One region of the Cryobacterium sp. TMT1-3 genome, then DNA from elsewhere that is predicted to be linked to it. Evidence: riboswitches for the same ligand, from Rfam matches in the RefSeq annotation. Region 1 holds a riboswitch; each other region holds the start of a gene.

Region 1 (6,836 bases):
AGGTCCGCGATATGCCAGCCATGAAGTTGGTCACGCTCATAGCGCGACTGAGGACCAATCGACCCCTGACGAAACCAACGCGGACTCCGCCTGGTGGCAAACTGCCGCGAACAACGCCGACCATCCGGTTTTCCAGGACCAATCCTTAGGCAGGTGCAGCACGATCCGTCTGGCCAGGGTGGAGATCTGGATGAGCTTGCGGCGGATGGTGCCGCTGCCCGCTTTCCCCAAGTCACTCCTAACATCGGGTGGAACATCGACCGAGTTCGACGGATTGTTCAACACGAAGGAGATTCAATGGTAAATCACAGTCATGAACCGTGCACGGCAGAAGACCTCGAAGTGCGTCCTCTTTCGGACCACGAGTGGCGTGTAGGTGACCGGCGGCAAGACGAGCGTTCACCCGAGAAGGTACTCGGGTACATCCACCACTACGGTTCGACTTTCGAAGTCCTCAATATTAAGGTGCCGCACCAGAACCTCACGTTCGACCGTTTGGAATCAGCGGTCGCGTCCTTCGCCGCGCAGCAGGACTCCAGCAATTAAAGCTCACGCCAATTAAACTTAGGCGCCGTGATCGGGATGAGGTGACCGAAAACTTTTCCGGTGTGTCCTCGGGATGTATGGTGACCTAGTAGAAACGTAGAGGACGAGGGAGAGCAGAACGATGAACATGCTATTTGTAATTGTGGCCATTATTGCGATTGTGCTCTTGATCACCGGTGGTTTTGTGCAGTCCCTTAACTTTCTGCTATGGGTCGGCGTGGTGTTGTTGGTTCTCGCCGTGATCGCATTTCTGATTCGAATGGTTTCAGGACGTCGAAACGTGTGATGACCATCGAGACAGATCTGGGCCAGTGCACGCAACAGCCGATCGTGCCGATGCTGGGTCACTGGGGAACGGTCACCGGACACCCCAGCCAGCACCGTGTCGTGCCGGTCGGCCAAGGGGCGCGCGACATCATTGCTCGCTCGCGGTTTCACGATTCTTCCTCGGGGCGCGTGTCCTCCACCGCCCAGCTCAGGCCGTGGCCGATCCGATCCATCCGCTCGGTCCAGGCGTTCTCTTCTTGATCCAGCAGTCAACTACTCCAATTCGCACGGCGCGACCGTCGCCCCCTCCTCAACTCTGCAGTTCGCTTCCAGCATGGTCAGCACGCTGCACCTCAGCGGCCTACCCTCATACTCAAGCGAGCCCAAGGTCTTGCGAGTCTCCGGCGACACCGGTCACGTGCTGATCACAGATGTCGCACGCCTGGTCCTGCAGATTCGCACTCCAGCAGACGCACAAGCTGGCGCCGGGTCGGCCAGAACGTCACGACTTTTTCACACCCACCGAAAGCGCCATCTCCGGCATCAAAACGAGACCTGCACCTGCGCGATTTCGTGGGCGAGGTTGAAGCCTCTCGCCGCGCAACCCCAGCGCATGAAGTCACCTCAAGCAACGCCGCTGACAACGTCAGCACCATGCAGTTGTGCGAACTCATCCTCCGCAACTGAGCTCCTGTCTCGCCCGTCCATAGGCCGCAGTCTGCCTGACGAGTGGCCGCTCCGGTAACCGCTGGGGGCGCGAAAGGATGGACCTGCACTCCTACCGACGGCTGATCAGGGGCGCGGCGAAGAATTCTCGCTCGTGCCCGGCCGACGCGCGGAACGCCTGGGCCATGTGGTGCCGCGACGGTTCATCCGCGGTGGCGGCAACCGTGGTGACGATCTCTATTGCGCGGGCGGTGGAGGCAGCGAACTCCTCATCCGCGTAGGTATCCAGCCAGCTGCGGTACGGATGCGCGTCGTGCGAGAGCGGATGCAGCCGCCTACCGACATCCTGATACATCCAGAAGCACGGCAACAGCGCCGCGACAAGCACGCCGTAGTCGCCGCTCGCGCCGGCGGCCGCCAGGTGGTTCAGGTAGGCGGTCGTCGTCTCGCTGGGCTGCACGCCGGCCAGGGTCTCGTCGGCAATCCAGCTGGAGTGCAGGTCGAGTTCGGCGGCGATCGCGCCGTGCGCGCTGGCCGCCCAGAACGCCTGCTCGGTGGCGGTCGGGGCGAGCCGGCTCGCGACGGCCAGCATCCGGGCGTAGTCGCGCAGGTACAGGGCATCCTGGGCGAGGTACCAAACGAAGGCCTCCCGGTGCAGCGAGCCGTCCCCAAGCGCTCGAATGAACGGCAACTCGTCGGTGTCTGTGCGGATGTCACGGATGTCGTGCCACCACGACTCGGCCACCTGCGCCGGGCTGGGCCGGGTCTGCAGGCCGCCGCGCTGCCACAGTCCGGCGAAGTGCTGGATCGGACCGTGGCCGGACCCGACCTGCAGGTCGCCGGAGTGGGCGATGCTCTCGGTCAGCCAGAGCTTCGCCTCGGCGACGGCGTCTCCCCAGTGCGCGAGGCTCGGCGCGGCCGTGCCGGCCCGGGACGCCACCCTGGTCGCGACGGCGGAGGAGAAGGAACACCCGGTTCCGTGGGTATTCGGGGTGTAGATCCGCAGCCCGGGAAACTCTCGCACGGTGTGGGCATCGACGAGGGCATCTGGCACGAGGTAACCGGCGAGGTGCCCGCCTTTGGCCAGCACGAGGACCCCGTACCGTCTCAGCGACCTGCTGCGCCTGGCGCAGCGCCGCCGACCATCTCGTCGCCACAGGAGAACCGGCGAGGATGGCCAGCTCCGGGATATTGGGCGTCACCAGGTGCACGACGCTCAGCAGGTCGCGGAGAGCCTGCTCGGCTTCCTCGGTGAGCAGCCGGTCGCCGCTCGTAGCGATCATCACAGGGTCGAGCACTACGAGCCTGGGCTTCACTTGGCCGAGCCACTCGCTCACGGTGTGGGTGACGTGCACATCGGCCAGCATCCCGATCTTGACGGCATCGATCTCGACGTCGTCACTCACAGCGTGCAGCTGCTCACGCAGGAACGAAACCGGCGGCACGTGCACCGAGCGCACACCGTGGGTGTTCTGCGCAACCAGTGCGGTCACCACGGCCATGCCGTAGCCCCCGTTCGCCGCAATGCTTTTGAGGTCAGCCTGGATGCCCGCTCCGCCGGTCGGGTCGGTACCAGCAATGCTCAGCACGCGGGCAATGCGGGGGGATGCGCCGGTCATGCCGTCGCTCCCCACGCTGCCCGCAATTCGCGGGCGGCGTGCTCGGGGTGCGGCGCCGCACAGATCGCCGACACCACCGCGACGCCCGCAGCCCCGCACTCACGGAGGGCGGCCAGATCGCGCAGGCCGACCCCGCCGATGGCCACGACCGGCAGCGTGCTAACCCCGACCAGGCGAGCGAACTCGACCAGCCCCAGGGCAGGGGGCGCGTCACTCTTGGTACGTGTGGCGTGCAGCGCGCCGATGCCGACGTAGTCGACCAAAGCCGGATCCTCGGCCGCGCGGCGCAGCTGGGCATCCGTCGACGCGCTGAGCCCGATCACCGCGTCACCCCCAACGAGGTCGCGCACCGCGCCAACGGGCAGGTCGGACTGTCCGACGTGCACCCCAGCCAGCCGGCGTCCGGCAGCACGGGCGGCCAGAAACACGTCGACCCTGTCGTTCACGATCAGCGCCACGGTGTCCGGGAGCACATCCGCGATGCGCAGAACGGTGTCGAGGAACTCCTGCCCGCCGGTCTCCTTCTCACGCACCTGCACGGCGCTCACTCCCCCAGAAACGGCGCGGCACACCACGTCCACGATGCTGCTACCGGCCGCGGCGGCCTGCGCCGAGTCGGTCACCAAGTACAGCGACAAGTCGAGGTTCATCGGAGCACCGCCCGGCGCGCGATGTCCTGCGCGCTGACGGTGGCCAGGGCGTCCACAAAGGCGACAGCGAAGCTGCTCGGACCGGCGGCGGACTCTGCCGCAAGCTCGGCCGCGACGGTGTAAACCGTGGCCGCGGCCACCGTGGTGGCGAACCTGTCGTCGTCGACCGCGGCGAACGCAGCCATGACCGCGCCGAGGGCACAGCCCCCGCCGGTGACGCGAGTGAGCAGCGGATGCCCGTTGTCGATGCGCACCAGCTCACGGCCATCCGTGATGATGTCGACGGGCCCGGAGACGGCGATCACCCCACCGGTCATGCCTGCTAGTGCGTCTGCTGCGGCCAGTGCGGCATCCACCTCGTCGGACGAGTCGACCCCGCGCCCACCGGAGCCGGCACCCGCCAGCGCGATGATCTCCGACGCGTTTCCGCGCACCACCGTGGGTCGCAGGTCGCGCAGGGCGAAGGCCAGCGGCGTGCGCACGGGCAGGAAACCAACGGCAACGGGGTCGAGCACCCACGGTGTGCCGGCGTCGTTCGCGGCGGTGACGGCCTCGACCATCGCGTCGCGTTGTTCCACGGTGGGGGTACCGAGATTAACGAGCAGCCCGGATGCGACCCGCGCGAACGCGCCCGCCTCACCCGGAATGTCGACCATCGCGGGTGCCGCACCGAGCGAGAGCAGCACGTTCGCGGTGAAGTTCACCACAACACTATTGGTAATGCACTGCACGAGCGGCGGGTGAGACCGCACCCCGTCGAGAGCTGAACAGGTGAAAGGAATCAGGTCTTCTGGCGTGCGCATATGCGCGACATCCCTTCGCTAGTACTAACTAGATCAGGTTCAACGGGTGTTATCTCAGCTCCAGATGGAGCACCCCGTGTCACTTGGCTTACGGCCTAGCGTATCGCAGCGCCCTCGTTCTCATCCAATCCTGGACGCGGCCAAACATCCGCGCTCTCTGTTAGTTATGAGGCGCACAGGTGTACAAGAAGGCCAGCGACGCACTGTCTCAGAAAAGTACAGCTTTCCAAGACGCCAAGTGCGCCCGGATCTCGACACTCGATCCCGCGTATTACCGACGCAGCCGAACGTCTCGGAAAAACGTCTCACCCACTCCCCAGGGGCAGGCTCATTTAGGTGTCCGCAGGCGGCCAGCGAATCAGGTCTCTTCACGGCCACCTCCCAATTGGCCAACGAGCTGTTAGTCAATTACCCGGTGTTGAACGTCTCCCGGGGTGACGATGTGGGCGTCTTCTCCGGTGACGATGGGTTTAGCGTGTCAGGATTTGGTATCTGTTCGTCGGCGGCGTCAGGCTGACGATGTCCGGATAGACGAATAGGACCTGCAGCTCACCAACAACAGCTCAGTCGAGTGCACGGTCGAGGGATATCCGCTCGCTCTGGAGGCGGAGGGAGAGCGGCCTCGAAAGCACAACGGCCGGCTCCCCGAGGGGAACCAGCCATCGTGTGGTGCGTGGTGTTACTCGCCTACGCTCACGGGCTGGGCCTCGGCGTTGGCCGTGTGTGCGCCCGTGGTGAGGGCGTCCGTGATCTTGGCGCCCAGGTCGGAGTCGACCGAGGTCCAGTACCAGATGAAGCGCTCCTTGATGCGGTCGACGGTCAGTGCGCTGTACTGGCCCACGAGGGTCTCGAGCAGGCGGGCCTTGGCGCCGTCGTCGTAGACCTCGCGGTACAGCGTGCCCGCCTGGCCGAAGTCGTCGTCCTCGGAGTGCAGGGTCTGTGCGGCGCGAACGAGCTCGCCGTCGGTCTCCCAGCCACCCTCACCGGCGGCGACCGGGTCGGCGACGAGGCCGTCGTACGAGTTCGGCGCATAAGTGCGCGCGGTCGCATCGCTGAACTGGTAGCGCATGTGGCCTTCGTGCTCATAGTTGTGCACTTCGGCAGCGTGCGGCTGGTTCACCGGGAGCTGGTTGTAGTTGGTCCCAATGCGGGCGCGCTGCGCGTCCGGGTAGGAGAACACGCGGGCCATGAGCATCTTGTCGGGGCTGATGTCGATGCCGGGCACGAGGTTCGAGGGCGAGAACGCTGCCTGCTCGATCTGAGCGAAGAAGTTCACCGGGTTGCGGTTGAGCGTATAGTGGCCAACCTTCACCAGCGGGTAGTCGGCGTGGGGCCAGACCTTCGTGATGTCGAACGGGTTGAATCGGTAGGTCTTCGCATCCTCGTAGGGCATGATCTGCACGAAGACGTCCCACGTGGGGAAGTCGCCGCGCTCGATGGCGTCGTGCAAGTCGCGACGGTAGTAATCCGCGTCAACACCGGCAATCTTCTCGGCCTCCTCAGCGGTGATGTTGTGTACACCCTGGCGTGACTTGAAGTGGTACTGCACCCAGTAGCGACCGCCTTCGGCGTTGATCCACTGGTAGGTGTGCGAACTGTAGCCGTTCAGCTCACGCCACGAGCGGGAGAGGCCGCGGTCGCCCATGAGGTAGGTGACCTGGTGGGCCGACTCGGGTGAAAGGGTCCAGAAGTCCCACTGCATGTCTGCGTCGCGCAGACCGGAACCGCCGAGGCGCTTCTGTGAGTGGATGAAGTCGGGGAACTTGATGCCGTCACGAATGAAGAAAACCGGGGTGTTGTTGCCGACAATGTCGTAGTTGCCCTCGGTCGTGTAGAAACGGAGCGCATAGCCACGGACGTCGCGCCAGGTGTCGGGGGAACCTTGCTCGCCGGCGACGGAAGAGTTGCGCTGCAGCACCTCGCTCTTGGCGCCAGGCTGGAACACGGCCGCGCGGGTGTACGCCGAGACATCTTCGGTGACCTCGAACTCGCCGAACGCTCCGCCGCCCTTGGCGTGCGGGTTGCGCTCCGGCACACGCTCGCGGTTGAACGCCGCGAGCTTCTCGACCAGTACGCGGTCGTGAAGGGCGGTTACGCCGTCGGGGCCGGTGGTGAGCGAGTGCTCGTTTTCACCGATGGGCGACCCGCTCTGAGTTGTAATGTTCGTCACAATATCTCCTTGACTGGTTGTTGCGGACTAGCTATTGGTCAGTTGGCAGGCGGGGCAGAGTCCCCAGAAGGTGACCTCTGCGGTGTGGATGGCAAAGCCGCTGTCGTGCAACGGG
Region 2 (6,836 bases), on a different contig from region 1:
CAGGACGCGCACACGGTGGGCTCCCGGGGCTACGGTGCTGGCGAGGCTGTCGCCCCCGCTGGGCGGCACCCAGCCATCGGAGTCGAGCGGGATGACCGCGCTGATGCGAGCGAGCCCGCCGGGCACGGCGGCGGTGTCACCGAGCGGCGTGCTCGGCTTCGTGCCGGTGACGAGCAGCACGGCAGCCAGGGCCGCCATCACGAGCCAAACGATGACAAGCACAATCAGGATTCTGCGGCGGCCCTGAAGCGGTGTGCGCGTGGTGCCGGGCCGCGTGTGCCGGGTGGTCTCTGGGTGCTTCTCGCCATCGTCGGGGCGCACCAGGCGCAGCGTGGAGTTTGCGGGGGTCATGGCGGAATCCTGGACTCGGCACCATGGGAAAACCCTGATGCCCGCCGCCTGCCGGGTGGTGCCTGGTCGAGGCGGCGGCTAGAACTCGACGTCGCTGACCCGGCGCGCGGCAGCGACCTTCCGGCGACGCCGAAAGGTGGGCTGCGGCGGGGCGGGGATGCGTCGACGCTCGGCCTCGGTGCGGGCGCGACTCCGGCGGAGTTCTAGCTTGAGGCTCTGCTCCCCGGTGCGCATCGCCCAGCGATGATTCGCCGCGAACAGGGGCTTCAGCAGCGGCACGAACCGGCGCAGCCCGCGCTTGGCGAGGTTCACCCGCCAGTCATAGCGAATCTCGACCTCCGGGCCGTCCTGCGAGAAGGACCAGCGCCCGGTACCGACGAGGTCGCCCTCTGCGCCGATCGAGAACCCGGTCGCGCTGCCGCCCAGTATCGTCCTGCTTGCCCAAGTTCGACAGGGCAGCGCTCGCCGAACCGTGAACCCTGGCCCGTTTTTGCGTTGCGGGCCCGCAGTCACGGTTCGGCGAGCGGATGCGCCGGCTCGCGCAATCAGCGCTCGTCGGCCCTGACCACGCGGAGCGGCAGGTAGACCGAGCTGCCCAGCCGGGTGAACTCGGCCGACTTCTCGGCCATCCCGGCCTCGATCGCCTCGAGGCTGGTGAGGCCGTTCTCTGCGGCGTACACCCGCACATCCGCTGAAATGCGCATGGAACAGAACTTGGGACCGCACATGCTGCAGAAATGGGCGGCCTTGGCCGGACCGGCCGGCAGCGTCTCGTCGTGGAAGCTTTGCGCTGTATCCGGGTCGAGGGAGAGCGCGAACTGGTCGGCCCAGCGAAATTCGAAGCGGGCCCGGCTGAGGGCGTCGTCGCGTTCCTGCGCGCGCGGATGCTGCTTGGCCAGGTCGGCGGCGTGGGCGGCGATCTTGTAGGTGATCACCCCGGTTTTCACGTCGTCGCGATTGGGCAGCCCGAGGTGTTCCTTGGGCGTGACGTAGCAGAGCATGGCGGTTCCGGCCTGGGCGATGATGGCCGCGCCGATCGCGCTCGTGATGTGATCGTAGGCCGGCGCGATGTCGGTCGCGAGCGGGCCGAGGGTGTAGAACGGGGCCTCCTCGCACAGCTCTTCTTCAAGGCGCACGTTCTCAACGATCTTGTGCATCGGCACGTGGCCCGGCCCCTCGATCATCACCTGCACACCATAGGATTTCGCGACCTTTGTCAATTCCCCGAGGGTGCGCAGCTCGGCGAACTGCGCTTCGTCGTTGGCGTCGGCGATCGAGCCGGGGCGCAGGCCGTCGCCGAGGGAGAAGGTCACGTCGTAGCGGCGCAGAATCTCACAGAGCTCCACGAAGTGGGTGTACAGAAAGCTCTCCTCGTGGTGGGCGAGGCACCAGGCAGCCATGATCGAGCCGCCCCGCGAGACGATGCCGGTGACCCGGTTCGCAGTGAGCGGAACGTAGCGCAACAGAACGCCGGCGTGCACGGTCATATAGTCGACACCCTGCTCGCACTGCTCGATCACGGTGTCGCGGTAGATCTCCCAGGTGAGCAGGGCCGGGTCGCCATTGACCTTCTCGACCGCCTGGTAGAGCGGAACGGTGCCCACCGGAATCGGCGAGTTACGCATGATCCACTCCCGCGTGAGGTGGATATCCTGGCCGGTGGAGAGATCCATCAGGGTGTCGGCGCCCCAGCGGGCAGCCCAGACCATTTTCTCGACCTCCTCGGCGACCCCGGAGGTCACGGCGGAATTGCCGATGTTCGCGTTGATTTTCACGGTGAAGGCCTTGCCGATGATCATCGGCTCGCTCTCGGGGTGTTTGTGGTTGGCGGGAATGACAGCCCGGCCGCGCGCCACCTCGTCACGCACGAGTTCGGCCGAGACGCCTTCGCGCGCCGCGATGTAGGCCATCTCGGGGGTGACCCGGCCCGCCCGCGCCCAGACCAGCTGAGTCGCGGCACCGTCGATGGGCAGCGGATGCTCCCACCCGGCCCGCGTCTTCGGCAGCCCCTTCTCGAGGTCGATCGTTGCCGTGTCGTCGGTGTACGGGCCCGACGTGTCGTACAGGTCGAAGTGTTCGCCATTGCTGAGGTTCACCCGGCGCACCGGAATCTCCAGGCCGGGCCAGGCCGGCACCGGTTCGTAGCGTTTGCTGCTGCCCAGGATCGGGCCGGTGGTGACGGTTTCGGACATGATTGTTTCGTCAATTGTGCGCATGGGACTCGAACTTCCTACGCCGGCATTACCCGGACAGGTTCAACGGTCGACGGCCCTGGCCGTCCTCTCAGCTCGCTGGTGCGCGCTCCCGTGGTGTGTGTGTCTTCTGACCCCCTCACCCTAGCGCGCGTCACGCGCTCGGGCACGCTCGGCGGTCACCGCGCCCGTTGTGGGCCGCCGCGCCAGGCATGGGTGGCGTGACCGCCGGGAGCTGGCGCCCGAGCCTGCGCGAGGGCGAGAGCTGGCGGGGGGCATCCGCTCAGCGGGAGAGAGCGGCGAGCTCGGCCCGGGTTGAGGCACCGACCTTGCGCAGCAGGTTGGCTACGTGGAACTTCACCGTGTTCTCGCTGATGGTCAGCGCTTCGGCGATGGCCTTGTTCCGGGCGCCCGAGGCGACGAGCTCGAGTACGCCGCGTTCCCGGGGGCTCAGGCCCCAGGCAGCAGCGGTTGTGACGGATGCTGTGGGCGCGTCGAGCGGCAGCGACACCGCCATCTCGGATCCCCAGCCCGCGGTCGCCTCGACATTGAGCGAGCCGCTGAGCGCGACGACCCGCGCGGCCAGCTGGCGCACGCTCGGCACCTCGGCATCGAGGTCGCCCGGTCCGTCGTCGCGAATGCGAATGAGCAGGTTGCTGCCGTCGCAGTCCCACTGCACGCGCACCCGGCCGACGCCGGCCTGTTCGACCAGGGCGAGCACGGCGCCGCGCACGATGGCCCTGGCTTCGTGAGCGACTTCGCCCGGAAGCGCGCGCCCGTTGACCGGCGGCTCGATGAACTGCACGTCGAGGTCGCCGAAACGCACGAGTGGGCGCAGATCGTTCTTGAGGCGTTCGAAGGCGCGGGCGACCGGTTCCTCGGTGAGGCTGCGATCGAGGTCGCTCACCGCGCGCAGGGCGACCATCGCGCTCGCGGCGAGTTCGATGGCCTTCTGCCGGGCGGCCGTGTCGCTCGTGCTGCTTGAGCGGAGCACGGCCAGCAGGGATTCCAGCGTCGTCGCGTGCGCATCAGTGAGGTCAGCGATGAGCTTGGAGCGTTCGGCGGCCATGCTGCGCGCGGACTGGGCTGTCTGGGTGGACTGCAGGGTGGAGTCGTCAGGGAAGGTCATGCCTCCAGCCTATCCAAACCATCCTCTGGGCCCGCCCAAGACCATTCGTTCGGGTAGTTTAACCGTTCATTTGGCGGGCCGCGCACCCGCTCGAAAGAGTGGAGCATTGACCTATGACCAAAACAATGACCACCCCGAGAACAGCGGATGCCCTCGGCCTCATTTTCGCCGAAAACAGCCGCGTGGTCGACGTGCTGCGGGCATCCGCTTCGTCACTCGACGTTGCGGCGAGTCTGCTCGCTGCGGCGCCGCGAGTGTTCGTGCTCGGCGCCGGCCGCTCCGGACTGGCGCTCAAGATGACCGCGATGCGCCTCATGCACCTCGGGCTGGACGTGCACGTGGTCGGCGAGGTGACCAGCCCGGCCATAGCTGCCGGCGACGTGCTGTTGGTGGCAAGCGGATCAGGCACGACGGGCGCCATCGTGCGTGCCGCCGAGACGGCTGACGGTGTGGGCGCGAGCATTCTCGCGCTGACCACAGCGGCCGCGTCACCGCTCGGGCAGCTTGCCGCGGTGACCGTGCTCATTCCCGCGGCCGCCAAGCAGGACCACGACGGACAGGCGTCGGCCCAGTATTCGGGCGGCTTGTTCGAACAGTCCGTGCTGCTGGTCGGTGACGCTCTCTTTCACACGCTCTGGCAGTTGAGCGGCCGCACGGCCGAAGAGCTCTGGCCGCGTCACGCCAACCTCGAGTAAGACCGACCGGGCCCGGGCCCGGGCACACACACCACTGAAACCAACAGAAAGAAGAACCCCATGAAGCTTCAGGTAGCAATGGACGTACTGACCACCGACGCCGCACTCGCGCTCGCCGCCCAGGTCGCCCCGCACGTCGACATCATCGAGCTCGGCACCCCGCTGATCAAGGCCGAGGGCCTGCGCGCCGTCACCGCGATCAAGGCTGCGCACCCCGACAAGATCGTCTTCGCCGACCTCAAGACGATGGATGCCGGCGAGCTCGAAGCCGACATCGCCTTCGCCGCCGGCGCCGACCTCGTGACCGTGCTCGGCACGGCCGGGGACAGCACCATCATCGGTGCCGTCGCCGCCGCGACCAAGCACGGCAAGGGCATCGTTGTCGACCTCATCGGCGTCGCCGACAAGGTCACCCGCGCCCGCGAAGTCACCGCCCTCGGCGCCAAGTTCGTCGAGATGCACGCCGGTCTCGACGAACAGGCCGAGCCCGGCTTCTCGCTCGAGAAGTTGCTGAACCAGGGCGAGACCGCCAGGGTTCCGTTCTCGCTCGCCGGTGGCGTGAGCCTGGCGACCATCGCCTCGGTGCAGCGCGCCGGGGCATCCGTTGCCGTCGCCGGCGGAGCCATCTATGGCGCCGAGGACCCGGCTGCCGCTGCCGCTGCCCTGCGCGCCGCGATCATCTAAGATCCGGCTTCATCTGGTGCCGTCCCGCTTCGCGCGGGGCGGCACTTTCGCGTTAAGCGGATGCCCGCGCCACAGTCCCGCAGAGACCGCTCGGTCCTGGCCACCGCCAGCAGAAATTCGGTCGGGGCCGGGCCCCGTCCCCGGGCCCAGTTTATAGACTCGGCCCACCTCCCGGGCCCCGTGCAGAAAAGGGAACCTCGTCGGAGGGCCCCGCTAGGCTGGTGGCGCCCGAGACAGTCGGCGGCATCGTCGCCGCGAGAGGATGCGCCCCGCATGAGCAGCACCATTTTCGACCGAGCCAGGCCCGCCCAATCCGTCGTGACCGCCGCGCTGGCCGGCACGCGGCAGAGCTCCTTCTGGCTCGACGATCTCGCGCCGCGCGCGAGCTATCCCCGGCTCACCAGCAACCTCGATTGTGACCTTGCGGTCGTCGGGGGCGGCTACCTCGGCCTGTGGACCGCCGTGCTGGCCAAGCAGCAGAATCCGGCAGCGCGGGTGGTGCTGTTGGAGGCGCGCACGGTGGGCTGGGCGGCATCCGGGCGCAACGGCGGCTTCTGCGAGGCGAGCCTCACCCATGGTGAGGAGAACGGCCGCACGCGTTGGCCGCACGAGATCGACCGCCTGACCGAGCTCGGCTACGAGAATCTCGATGAGATCGAGCGCACGGTGGCCGCACTCGGCCTCGACTGCGATTTCGAGCGCACCGGGGCCATCGACCTCGCGGTCGAAGAGCACCAGGTGGAGTGGCTGCGCGCGGAGTCGACCGACGAGAACACGGTCTTTCTCGATGCGGAGGCCGTGCAGGCCGAGGTGAAATCGCCGACCTATCTGGCCGGGGTCTGGTATCGGCGCAGTAATGCCCTCGTGCATCCCGGCAAGCTCTCTGCCGAACTCGCGCGGGTAGCAACCGATCTCGGCGTCGAGATCTTCGAGCATTCGCTCGTGCAGAACCTCAACACGACCGGGCTCAGCGCCGCCCAGGGCACCCGGGTCGTGACCCGCGGCGGCATCGTGACCGCAAAGAAGACAGCCCTCGCCACCAACGTGTTCCCGTCGCTGCTCAAGCGCAACAGGCTCGCCACCGTGCCGGTTTACGACTACGTGCTCATGACCGAACCGCTCGATGCGAGCCAGCTCGCCGCGATCGGCTGGCAGAACCGGCAGGGCCTCGCCGACCTGGCCAACCAATTTCATTACTATCGGCTGAGTGTCGATAACCGCATTCTGTTCGGCGGCTACGACGCCGTGTACCACTACGGCCGCAGGGTGCGCAGCAGCTACGAGAACCGCCCCGAGAGCTTCGAAAAGCTCGCGAACCACTTCTTCACGACGTTTCCGCAGCTGGCTGGGGTGCGCTTCAGCCACAAGTGGGCCGGCGCCATCGACACCTCCACGCAGTTCTGCGCCTTCTTCGGCCAGGCTCGCCAGGAGCGGATCAGCTACGCGGCCGGGTTCACCGGCCTCGGCGTGGGCGCAACGCATTTCGCAGCCCAGGTCATGCTCGACCAACTGGCCGGCCGCAGCACGGAACGCACCGAACTGGCCATGGTGCGGGGCCGGCCGCTGCCGTTTCCGCCGGAACCCATCGCATCCGCTGGAATTCAGGCAACCCGCTGGGCGCTCAACCGCGCCGACCGAAACGGCGGCAAGCGCAACGCCCTGCTCAAAACCCTCGATGCCCTCGGGCTCGGCTTCGACTCCTGAACGATCAGCCGAGCAGCAGTTTGCTGAGCTGGTCGGTCGAGTGCACGACAGCGGTCGCGGCGGCCGCTTCGGCGGGAGAGC
Region 3 (6,836 bases), on a different contig from region 1:
CACGATCAGCTCGATATTGTGCCGGTTGAGAATGCCGAGCCCGGTGCCGATCGGCGCCCCCAGCGGCATCACGGCCACGGCGCCAAGATGTTCGAGCCGCAGGGCGAGCACGGGGTCGTCATTTGTGTAGGCGAAGACCTTGAAGCCCCGCGCGACGAGCTGTTCGGTGGCCTCCACCAGTTCGACCGCGTCGGGCAGCAGGGTCAGCTCATCGGCGATGACTTCGAGCTTGATCCAGTGGGTCTCGAGGGGCTCCCTGGCCAGCTCGGCGGTCAGCACGGCCTCGCGCGCCGTGAAACAGCCGGCGGTGTTCGGCAGCACGCGAATGGAATGCTGCAGCAGCAGCTCGAAGAGCGACTCGGAGCTCGCCACACTGTGGCGCCGCATCGCGACGGTCGTGAGTTCGGTTCCGGAGGCACGCAGCGCCTCGCCGAGGCCGTGCACGCTCGGCGCGCCCCCGGTACCCATGATCAGGCGCGAGGTGAACTCGACGCCGTCAATCATCAGACTGTCAGTGTGTGTGGGCACGATCAACCTCCCTGAACCGCAGAAACGATTTCAACTTCATCGCCGGCGGCAAACCGGGTGCACGACCACTGGCTGCGGGGAACGACCGCGGCATTCCGCGCGACGGCCACGCCGAGACGGCCCCCGTCGTCGGCCCGGCCCTCTGCGTCAATGGGGCGATCGGTGATCTGGGCTACGAGGTCGGTCACGCTGCCACCGGCCCGCACGGTTCGGCTCTGGCCGTTGACGGTGATGGTGACGGTCACGAGTGGCCTCCGTTGAGCGAAGCGGATGCGAGAACCCGGCTCGCCGAGAAACGATCCGGCCGAAAGCTCCGCCACCGATCCGTGGCGTTCCCCTCGATGAGGTCAACACAGTGCTGGGCAGCCATCGGGGTGAGCAGCACCCCGTGGCGAAAGAATCCGGTGGCGATGATGAGGCCGGGAATATCGCCACTGTCGGCTCCGGAACGGCTGACCCGACCGAGCAGCGGCGCATTGTCGGGCGTTCCCGGCCGCGCCCGAGCGGTCACCTCGAGAAGTTCGAGTTCGCTGACCGCCGGCACCAGCTCCTGGGCGTCCCGCAGCAGTTGGTGAACGCCACCGGCCGACACCGCGCTCGAGCCGTCTTCACGCTGGGTGGCTCCGATCACGAGCGTTCCGTCGGTGCGGGGGACCAGATAGACCGGCACGCCGTGCACCAGGCCGCGCACCGTGCAGGTGAGCAACGGCCGAAGGTGCTCGGGAACACGCAGCCGAAGGACCTCACCATAGACCGGGCGCAGCGGCAGGCGCAGGTGCTCGGGCAGCCCGCTCAGGTCGGCCGCCCCGAGCCCGTTGGCCACGACCACTTCGGTCGCGCTGACCGTTGAGCCATCAACCAGGGCCACGCCGGTGACGCGCGAGGAGGCATCCGCTGCAACGTCGTGCAGGAGCCCACGGGCACGCACGCGAAGCACGGCTGGCTGGCCGTCTCTGACGAGCCCGACCAACGCGAGCTGGATGCGCGCGGTGAGCTGGCGCGGGTCAACCTGATGATCCTGGCCCACCAGGAAGGCACCGGAAATGCGCGGACTCAGCAGCGGCTCGAGCTCACGTGCTTCGCGAACGGTCAGGGGCTCAACGCCCAGCCCGTTGACCAGTTGTACGCCGCGAAGGTCGGCGAGCGCTTGCCGATCGGCCGCTTCGGCACCGACGTTGATGGTTCTGGTTCTCTGGTACCCGGTGAGGTCCGACGCGGTTCCGAGCGATTCGATGAAGGCGGGATACAGCGCCGAGGAGGCGAGCATGAGCTCGAGGAGCGCCTCCTCCTGGTAATGCAGTTCGCTCACTGCCGCGAGCATTCCGGCGGCCGCGAAGGTGGCACCTCCGGCCGGATCCGGGTCGATGACGACCGCCGTGCGGCCGGTCTGCGCCACGGCCCAGGCGATGCCGAGACCGATGATGCCGCCACCGATGACGGCAACGTCGACGCTGCGATGGGCCCGCCGCTCACTCATGGCGCGCTTCGCAGAGTGGGGACGGGTGGCGAGTGCTATCGATCATGCGGACATTCCTTCGCTAGTGCTAACTAGACAGGTTCAGCGGGTATCGATCTCAGCTCGCACACAATATGGAGCACCCCGTGTCAGGGCCCAGCCTATACGCGCTCACGCCTCGAGCCCGCTGCGGCGCCCGAGGCCGGGCAGCAGCCACCTAATGTTGGACAAATGGACCAGATGACCGCCCGGCTGTATCTCTGCACCGATGCGCGTAAGGATCGGGGTGATTTCGCTGACTTCGTGCACGCCGCGTTCGCCGGCGGGGTCGACATCATCCAACTGCGCGACAAGACCATCGATGCCGCCGAAGAGCTCGACTATCTCGAAATTCTGCGCACGGTCGCCGAGCAACGGGCCCGGCTCTGGGCCGTCAACGACCGGGCGGATATCGCCGGTCTCGCCGGCGCTCCGGTGTTCCACGTCGGGCAGACCGACCTGCCGCTCGCCTCGGCCCGCACTTTGCTCGGCCCGGCCCCGCGGATCGGCCTGTCCACGCACACCCCCGAGCAAGTGGATGCCGCGCTCGCCGCCGACAATCTCGATTACTTCTGCGTCGGCCCGGTCTGGGCCACGCCGACCAAGCCCGGTCGCGCCGCGGTCGGAACCGAGTTGCTGGGCTACGCGGCCGAGCAGAGCGCATCCGCTGCCAGCCCGCGCCCGTGGTTTGCCATCGGCGGTATCGACCTCGGCACCATCGACCAGGTGGTCGAGGCCGGCGCCACTCGGGTGGTCGTGGTGCGGGCGATCACCGACGCCGACGACCCGACGGATGCCGCGCAGCGGCTTCTGGCCAGCCTGCCCCCGCTCGACTAATCGAACGGTCAGGCCCGTGCACCCGGACTGGAGGAGGCGCCTGCGCGCGCGAACAGCCGATGAAAGTGGTGGATCGGACCGTTTCCCCGGCCGACCTCGAGCTCGTCAGCGTGGGCCAGGGCATCCTGGAGCCAGTCCTTGACCTCGGCGAGGGACTGCGCCCAGTTCCCCCTTCGAGCCTGCACGGTCGCCATCGCCGCCGACAGGGAACACCCGGTGCCGTGACTATTCCTGGTCTCGATGCGCGGCGCCGTGAACTCGAGCACCTTGTGCGTGAGCAGCCCGTGGGTGTTTACCAGAGCATCGGGGCAGGCTGTTCCGGTGAAGTGCCCGCCCTTGACCAGCACGGTGGTTCCGGTGCGGGCCGACAGCCGTTCGCCCTGTTCGAGAGCCTCGGTCCAGTCGATCGCCGCTGGCTCATTGAGCAGGACGGCCAGCTCGGGAACGTTGGGCGTGACGAGGTCTGCGTGCGGAATCAGGTCGCGCAGTGCCTGCTCCGCTGAGGCGTCGAGCAGCCGGTCACCGCTGGTCGCCACCATCACCGGGTCGAGCACGACCAGCGGCGGCCGACACTCCTCCAGCCAGGAACCCACCTCGGTGATCACCGCGAAATTCGCGAGCATGCCGATCTTGACGGCGTCGATGGTCACGTCGTCGCTCACCGCGGTCAATTGCTGCCGGAGAAAATGGACCGGCGGGGTGTGCACCGCGCGCACCCCGCGCGTATTCTGCGCGACCAGGGCAGTCACGACCGCCATTCCGTAGCCGCCGTTGGCCGCGATGCTTTTCAGGTCGGCCTGAATTCCGGCGCCGCCGGTGGGATCGGTGCCGGCAATACTGAGAATCCTGGGCGTCTGCCGCAGCGTGAGAGGGTGGCGTCGATCGATCATTCGTGACATTCCTTCGCTAGTACTAACTAGACAGGTTCAACGGGTTTTGATCTCAGCTCGCACACTGTGTGGAGCACCCCGTGTCACGGGCCAGCCTATACGCGGCAGCAGCACAGGCGGCCGAGCGCCCGACCGTTTCCCGAACGGCGTGAACTCAGCGCACCGACTTACGTTCGTAGATCGCCCGCGACCAGGCGTACCCGAGGAACGCGGTCGCGACGCACCAGCCCAGTGCGAACACGGGGTTGGTGCCGAGCGGGGTGCCGAGCAGCAGCCCGCGGATCGTCTCGATGAACGGAGTGAACGGCTGGTACAGCGCGAACCAGGCCAACCCGGCCGGCATCGACTCCGTCGGCACGAAGCCGCTGCCGAGCAGCGGCAACAGTGTCAGGATCAGCGGCAGGTTGCTCGCCGTTTCGACCGACTTGGCCTGCATGCCCATGGCCACCCCGAGCCAGCTGATCGCATAGGCGACGAGTGCGAGCAGGCCGGCTGCGGCCATCCACTCGAGCGGTGAAGCCGTGGGACGAAACCCGATCAGCAGGCCAACGCCGAGTACGAGCGCGACCGCGATCAAGGCCTGGATGGCGTTGCCGAGCACGTGCCCGGCGAGCACCGCGGCGCGCGAGATGGCCATGGTGCGAAACCGTGCGGTCACCCCCGTCGTCATGTCCATCGAGACTGTGGTCGCGGTGCCGCCGGCCGTACCGGCGATCGTGATCAACAGGATGCCCGGCACCACGTAGGCGAGATAGGCTGCGCGCCCGCCGGTCGCGTTCACGCCGGGCAGCCCGGCCCCGAGCGTGCCGCCGAACACGAATACGAACAGCAGCAGAATCACCACCGGCCCCACGATGGTGAACACCGACAGTCCCGGGTAGCGCACCATGTGCAGCAGGTTGCGGTGCAGCATGGTGAGCGAGTCGGCGATGACGTGCGACGGCCGCCGGATGCCCGCGGCCGGCTTCACCCGCGCAGAAACGGTGGTCATGACGTCATTCCCTTCGCGTCGACCGGGCCGGCCGGAGTCTTCGTGCCGGTGAGGGCGAGGAAGACGTCATCGAGGTCCGGGGTGTGGGTGCTGAGGTCGGCGACCTCGATGTGAGCTGCATCGAGGCGGTCCAGCACGGAGCGCAGCGCCCCGATTCCACCGTCACTCGGTACGGTGAGGGCGAGATCGACGGCGTCGCGGGTGCACTCGTCAAGCAGGCGGGCGGCGGTATCCAACGCGGCAGCGTCCGCGAAGCGCAGCCGAAGGTGACCGCCCGGCACGAGGCGTTTGAGTTCGTTCGGCGTGCCCTCGGCGACGATGCGGCCCCCGTCGAGTACCGCGATGCGGTCAGCGAGTTGGTCGGCCTCGTCGAGGTACTGGGTGGTCAACAGCACGGTCGCGCCCTCCGCCACGAGGCCCCGCACGATGTCCCACAGCGTGCGGCGGCTGCGCGGGTCGAGGCCGGCGGTGGGTTCATCGAGAAAGATCACGCTCGGTGCCTGCACCAGGGTCATGGCAAGGTCGAGGCGGCGCTGCATGCCGCCGGAGTAGGTGGCCAGCGGTTTGCGGGCGGCGTCGACGAGGTCGAACTGATCGAGCAGTTCGACCACCCGTGCCTTCGAGCGTTTCGATCCGAGGTGGCGCAGACGCGCCATCAGCCTGAGGTTCTCCTCGCCGGTGAGCAGGCTGTCGACCGCGGAGAATTGCCCGGTGAGACCGATCTGGGCGCGCACGCCGGCCTGGTCGCGCATGACGTCGCATCCGTTCACGAACGCCGTCCCGCCATCGGGCCGCAGCAGGGTCGAGAGAATGTGCACGGTCGTGGTCTTGCCTGCTCCGTTCGGGCCGAGCAGCGCGGTCACGGTGCCCGCGTGCACGGTGAGATCGACGTTGTCGAGCACGATCTGGTCGCCGTAGCATTTGCGCAGTCCGTGCACGTCGATCGCTGGGGTATGCATGGTGTCGTTCCCTTCTGTTTTATCCTCGATAGCTTCCTCGACGCAGCTTCGCCGAATCGCTGGTTCTCAGCGCTCGACCGCGCGGGCTCGCTGGATGGTGATGTTGCCGTACTGCGTGCGGGCACGCACGGCGATGGTCTGTTCGGAGGCGGCGGGCGCGCTGTCGCCGGCGAGTTCGTTGCGCACATGGCCCTCTTTCGACGACAGGTCAAGCCAGGCGGGAACGCCGGGCTTCACGCCGATTGTGACCTGACCGAAGCCGCTTTCAACCTGCACGGAACCGGTCGACACGTCGCGCAGCTGAATGCTGCCGTAGGCGGTCCTGGCCGAGACGGATGCGAGCGCTTTGGAGATCTCAAGGTCGCCATAAGAGAGCTTCGCGTCGAGATCGCCTCCGCACTCGCCGACCGTGATGCTGCCGTGCGATGCTTTGAGAAGCGCGTCGCCGGTGACCGTTCCAACCCGGATCTGGCCGTGATCGGCGGTGATCTCGGCTGCGCCCCGAATCGTTTTGATGGTTGCGTTGCCGTGGGAGGCGCGCAGCCACAGGTCGCCGGTGCTATCGATATCTACCGGCCCCATCGAACACTTGATCCGGGTGGCGCCGAGGGTGCCGACCGAACGCAGGTCGCCGACAGCGAGCTCGGCGGTGAGTCGCGATCCGGCCGGCAGCTCGATCTTCACGTCGACCGATTCGGTGGGGCCGAACCAGCTGATGCGGGGTTTCGGCCCCACAATCACCAGGCGTGCACCGTCGAAGTCCACCCGGGTCTCCTCCGCGCCGCGCAGGTCGACCGCCTTCGTCGGGTTGGTCGGCCACACGGTCACCACCGTTTCGCCGCGGTCACCGGCAACGATTTCGATGGCACCGACCTGCAGATTGACGGCGAGGTCGATGGGCGTGGGGGTGGTGAATGTGGGCATGCTGACGCTGCCTTTCCGGGCGTGGTTGTGCAACCTACGCGGGTGCGCGGGTTGGTTTTGCGGCGGCCTGGCGCTCTAGCGCGCCCAGCCTGTGAAGTTGTCACCGGTGCGCAGGGTGCGCTGCGCGGATCGTCGTTGCCTGGGTTGCAGGGCTGCAGCGATTGCACGCACCAGCCAGCTGTTCACCGACAGGCCGTCCGCGGCGGCCGCGT

Evidence for each region. Region 1 has a riboswitch for thiamine pyrophosphate ahead of thiM (hydroxyethylthiazole kinase). Riboswitches for the same ligand answer to the same signal wherever they lie in the genome.
Region 2: it holds a riboswitch for thiamine pyrophosphate, as region 1 does, so the genes downstream of both, thiC (phosphomethylpyrimidine synthase ThiC) here and thiM (hydroxyethylthiazole kinase) in region 1, are expected to answer to the same signal.
Region 3: it holds a riboswitch for thiamine pyrophosphate, as region 1 does, so the genes downstream of both, thiD (bifunctional hydroxymethylpyrimidine kinase/phosphomethylpyrimidine kinase) here and thiM (hydroxyethylthiazole kinase) in region 1, are expected to answer to the same signal.

Annotation. Positions count from the first base shown of each region.
Region 1 is NZ_SOFW01000019.1:26,025-32,860, reverse strand. Features, by position in the region: gene E3O25_RS05680 (hypothetical protein) at 298-546, shown strand; gene E3O25_RS05675 (hypothetical protein) at 832-1,074, shown strand; gene E3O25_RS17690 (bifunctional hydroxymethylpyrimidine kinase/phosphomethylpyrimidine kinase) at 1,592-2,569, opposite strand; partial or broken gene E3O25_RS17685 (bifunctional hydroxymethylpyrimidine kinase/phosphomethylpyrimidine kinase) at 2,661-3,098, opposite strand; gene thiE (thiamine phosphate synthase) at 3,095-3,748, opposite strand; gene thiM (hydroxyethylthiazole kinase) at 3,745-4,551, opposite strand; TPP riboswitch at 4,545-4,638, opposite strand; gene E3O25_RS05650 (catalase) at 5,231-6,721, opposite strand; gene E3O25_RS05645 (Fur family transcriptional regulator) at 6,749-6,836, opposite strand, start outside.
Region 2 is NZ_SOFW01000040.1:433,682-440,517, reverse strand. Features, by position in the region: gene E3O25_RS16690 (hypothetical protein) at 1-351, opposite strand, end outside; gene E3O25_RS16685 (hypothetical protein) at 430-864, opposite strand; gene thiC (phosphomethylpyrimidine synthase ThiC) at 897-2,567, opposite strand; TPP riboswitch at 2,562-2,669, opposite strand; gene E3O25_RS16675 (LuxR C-terminal-related transcriptional regulator) at 2,827-3,672, opposite strand; gene hxlB (6-phospho-3-hexuloisomerase) at 3,786-4,367, shown strand; gene hxlA (3-hexulose-6-phosphate synthase) at 4,428-5,051, shown strand; gene E3O25_RS16660 (FAD-binding oxidoreductase) at 5,325-6,755, shown strand; gene E3O25_RS16655 (HAD hydrolase-like protein) at 6,760-6,836, opposite strand, start outside.
Region 3 is NZ_SOFW01000040.1:220,234-227,069, forward strand. Features, by position in the region: gene E3O25_RS15530 (thiazole synthase) at 1-504, opposite strand, end outside; gene thiS (sulfur carrier protein ThiS) at 531-773, opposite strand; gene thiO (glycine oxidase ThiO) at 770-2,005, opposite strand; TPP riboswitch at 2,042-2,141, opposite strand; gene thiE (thiamine phosphate synthase) at 2,216-2,860, shown strand; partial or broken gene thiD (bifunctional hydroxymethylpyrimidine kinase/phosphomethylpyrimidine kinase) at 2,914-3,759, opposite strand; TPP riboswitch at 3,742-3,841, opposite strand; gene E3O25_RS15555 (ABC transporter permease) at 3,905-4,741, opposite strand; gene E3O25_RS15560 (ATP-binding cassette domain-containing protein) at 4,738-5,700, opposite strand; gene E3O25_RS15565 (DUF4097 family beta strand repeat-containing protein) at 5,767-6,624, opposite strand; gene E3O25_RS15570 (histidine kinase) at 6,700-6,836, opposite strand, start outside.